2 regions of the Paenibacillus sp. FSL H8-0315 genome follow, and region 1 is predicted to be linked to the other one. Evidence: predicted binding sites of a transcription regulator. Region 1 holds the regulator's gene; the other holds the start of a gene.
The links. Region 1 encodes LexA, which represses DNA repair genes until DNA is damaged. Its sites were predicted from a motif close to CGAACATATGTTCG; they were not measured.
Positions count from the first base shown of each region.

Region 2: a site for LexA is predicted at 1,087-1,100, ahead of MHB56_RS07030 (ImmA/IrrE family metallo-endopeptidase). Genes of this name have one in related genera too.

Region 1 covers NZ_JBBOTA010000001.1:350,803-353,010, forward strand. Annotated here, with positions in the region: gene MHB56_RS01425 (LysM peptidoglycan-binding domain-containing protein) at 1-378, opposite strand, end outside; gene lexA (transcriptional repressor LexA) at 630-1,256, shown strand; gene MHB56_RS01435 (L,D-transpeptidase) at 1,435-1,773, shown strand; gene MHB56_RS01440 (hypothetical protein) at 1,924-2,208, shown strand, end outside.
Region 2 covers NZ_JBBOTA010000001.1:1,623,053-1,625,260, forward strand. Annotated here, with positions in the region: gene MHB56_RS07015 (NucA/NucB deoxyribonuclease domain-containing protein) at 1-430, shown strand, start outside; gene MHB56_RS07020 (hypothetical protein) at 511-660, opposite strand; gene MHB56_RS07025 (YjfB family protein) at 810-986, shown strand; gene MHB56_RS07030 (ImmA/IrrE family metallo-endopeptidase) at 1,150-1,701, shown strand; gene MHB56_RS07035 (hypothetical protein) at 1,768-1,929, shown strand.

The DNA.
Region 1 (2,208 bases):
AATTTGACTACTCTTAATCCCACTTGAACGTTTAATTCCTTCTATATAAACAACTGTCTTCATATCAGCTGGTTTATTCTTAAGAGCAATACTCCATAGTGTATCTCCACGTTCAACCACAATCCGCTTCTCTTCCTTCATTATAGTCGTCGATCCTGCAAACACATTTCCCACTACTGTTAGGCCAGATAATACTAGCACGAAAATCAATATTAACTTAATAAAGAAATCTTGACGGAACAACGAAATCATCCCTCCAAGCAAACGTTCCGTTATCTCTTTCACCTTAGCGGAATTACGGGCAACGTCATTATGTCCTATAGATTCAACCACAGGGGCCTTGTCGTAGATGCTGCGGTATGTACTGTATTTTAGCATAATCATCATCCTCCAAACACTTGTTCTTACTTTCGAATTTATAATAACACGAACATGTGTTTTGTTCAATACTATTTCAGAACAATTGTTCTCTTTTTTTCGAGAGACTCAAGCGGTTCATTTTATTATCATTTGTCTACCATTTTTTAACTCTAGCAGATTAATATTTATAATAGTTAGAACTTATGTTTGTGCGAACGGTAGTTCTATGTTATAATTTTCCCAAACATTACTATATGGGGTTGATTCCAATGTCAAAGATTTCAAGTCGCCAGCTGGCGATCCTGGAATTTATACGAAGCGAAGTCCGCAGCAAGGGTTATCCACCTTCCGTCCGGGAAATTGGAGAAGCTGTTGGCCTTGCTTCCAGCTCCACAGTTCACGGTCATTTGGACCGGCTTGAGAAGAAGGGACTTATTCGTCGAGATCCAACGAAGCCACGTGCAATAGAATTACTAGGCCAAGAGGATTCAGAGAATGTTCACCAATTCGCGCAGACCATCTCACGGATTCCTGTTGTAGGTAAAGTTACCGCCGGGGTACCTATCACTGCTACAGAGAATATCGAAGACTACTTCCCACTTCCTACTCACTATGTAGGTGACAACAAAGTATTTATGCTGTCTGTCATGGGTGATAGTATGGTGGACGCAGGCATTATGAATGGTGACTATGTGATTGTTCGCCAACAACAAACAGCGGACAACGGAGATATCGTTGTAGCCATGACCGAAGAAGATGAAGCAACCGTTAAGACCTTTTACAAGGAACGTGATCATATACGGCTTCAGCCGGAGAATCCAGCTTATGAGCCGCTTCGCCTTAATCGCGTAACTATTCTCGGAAGAGTCATCGGATTGTTTCGAGATATCCACTAAGTATGCACTTCTAACATAAAAGGCTGTTCCGCATATGCGGAACAGCCTTTTTTCTACGTTTTTTTGCTTTTCCAACCACTTACGAACATTTGTTCCCAATGGCTAAAATGGCCATCTTCTATGAATAACCCTTTAGGCGTTCTGCTCATATCCTAATTAGAAAGGAGTGTTGCGTATAATGCCCAACTACCGAATTATTGTAGATCTGACCCAACGAATGTTATATCTTCTGGACAATGATATTGTGATTAGAGGTTTCCCTGTCGGCATCGGTAAGATGTTAACCCAATCCCCAGTGGGTGAATTCACTATTATTAACAAACAACCCGACCCAGGGGGTCCCTTCGGTGTTTTTTGGATGGGACTGTCTAAACCACACTACGGAATTCATGGAAACAATGACCCTTCCTCCATTGGGAAAGAGGTGTCCCACGGCTGCATCCGGATGTACAACGAGGATGTGTTAGCACTCGCTGCTATTGTCCCTATAGGCACACGAGTAACGATAAGAAATTAAATTCGAATGGAGGCTCGGCAACCCCCAAATCACATTAAAAAATGGGGGTCATTACATAAGTAAGTATTTTTTCATTAGCATACTAGGAGTTTGGTGATTATATGTCGAATATTGTTAACAGGATTGCAAATTGAAAAGGATGTGTTTAGTTTGAATAATTCAAAAATTAGAACCCTCGTCGATTTTAAAGTCGATGCACTGGGTAAGCTGTCCGGTTTACTTTTAAATGATGAACAAGCTAGTGGAAAAAAAGTGAATTTGCTCACCTCTTTTGGCAGCATTCAGGGAATCGTCTCTCCAACCGTCTCCAACAAAGAGGATGTATTTGATTTAAAATCTTTGATGGATGATGTAATTGTAGACGAATACATATCTTATTTGGGAGCAGAACACCCTGATAAAAATTTCAGCTATAACTTTGTTGTCCTCAATGAC
Region 2 (2,208 bases), 1.3 Mb from region 1:
AAAAAAATGGATCTCCAGTCTCATCATTGTTGCATTACTTGCTTTGGCTAGTTACTGGTTTGAACAAAACGGAGAGCCTACAGACCCCTCGTCTCCATCCGATTCGAGTGTTGTTCAGCTAACCTTCCCATCAGACCGCTATCCTGAGACCGCCAAGCATATTCAGGATGCCATTGCGAAAGGTGAATCCGCCACATGTACGATTAACCGAGAGCAGGCTGAAGAGAACCGTAAAGAGTCCTTAAAAGGGATCCCCACTAAAAAGGGGTATGACCGGGATGAATGGCCAATGGCTATGTGTAAGGAAGGCGGCGTTGGTGCCGACATTGAATACATAACGCCAAGCGATAACCGCGGGGCAGGAAGCTGGGTTGGCAATCAGCTGGAGGATTATGCAGACGGAACCCGGGTAGAATTTATGTTTAAATAACGATCTGTCTGACCATCCCAGGCAACAGAATAGCCCCACCTGGCATTCGCCAGATGGGGCTACACTGCACATCAGCTAACTTAGAATAAGCAAGCTTTAGTGATGATAACCAGCAAGATGAAAAGTACCAGAATTGCTCCTGTTGAAGTCCAAGGACTACACACCGGACCTACTGATGCTGGACTTACTACCGGACCTACGTTACAACCACAACCATGTTCCATTCCCATTTTCAATTCCTCCTAATGATTAATGACTACAGCACAAGATATGTAAAAAGGAGATAAGCCGTTTGGGCGAATTGGCAAACAAATGCCAATCACCTAATGAATTGAAGGTGGACAGTCGATAAACAGGATATACACAAAGGAGGTGCAATATGGATATAGCTGCATTATCAATGGCAATGAGCCAAGCATCCTTAGCTCAAAATGTAGGGATACAGGTCATGAATATTGCCAAGAATCAGGCTGAAACCCAGAGCCAAACCATGGTGGAAATGCTGGGCAAAAGCGTTGCTCCTAATTTGGGAAAAACACTTGATATTAGTGTGTAATTGCTTTATGCTAAGGATACATGAGAACGAATGTTCTTGTGTATCCTTAGCATTTTTTTACTCTACATAGCCCTTCGGGCTTTTCTTTTGCGCATTTATGCGAACATACGATCCCATTAGTGATTTATTAGTGATTTTAAACGAGGTGAATAAGTTGGAGAACATGAAATCATATTATCAAATGACTGTGCTTGAGAAATGGACGGAGGATTTATACAAGCGATTAAATCTTCATCAGCCCTCACAAATTTCAATATCGTATATTGCAGAGCGGCTTAATATCTGGGTTCATTATTTGGATGTGAGAAGCAAGAGCATTGAAGCGTCTGCAGGGATGTACAGCCTGTTTATCGACAACCGCCTTCCAGCCAATCTTCAACGGCTAGAGTTTCTTCATGAACTGTGTCACCTCCTTCGCCATGGCAGTGATAATCAGACCTTGATGCCAGAGCATTTCACGCGGGCACAGGAGGATGAATCCGAGCGTTTTATCTTGTATGCGGCGATGCCTTACTCCATGATCTCCCGCATGACATTGCCTGAGCAACGGGAGGATGCCATCTCCTATCTCGCAGCAGAATTTCAAGTTCCTGCCGAGCTGGCCTTACAGCGGATTGATCAGATCCAAAGACGTGTGTTCCAAGGGCAATTATTGGCCGTGATGGGAAGAAACGAAGAACGACTGACACATATTCGCAACGGATCACGGAGATAATAAGCTTAGTTGCAATAGTGCTCTGCATATTCATTTATGGTGGAATTTCTCGTGAGGGGGAACGACATGGAAGCCATTAAAGTAATTGAATTATTACTGACTCATCCGGATTATAATGTAGATGCAGTACACCCCGAAATCCCGGATTTCGTGGGCATTGAGACGATTGAGGTGGATCACGAAACGGGGACCTTCTCCATTTTATTGCAAGAACCCAAAGAGGACTAAAAGAGAATCATTATTCTTCATAAGTTAAAAGGCAGCAAATATAGTATGTCCCGGCAATTCTTCTTTCGCTTACGCCTGGATTACTATCAGTATTTGCTGCCTTTTTGTATAATCTGTTATGCAAATACAAACTGTATCACACCAATAAGAATTAGAATAACAAATACACCGACAAAACCCCATATTAAAAACCATAAGATTTTCACCCCCGGCAGCCTCGGACTTGCCTGGTCCTCCAGCATCTTAATTTGCTGCTCCAGCTCCAGTATTTTCTCTTCT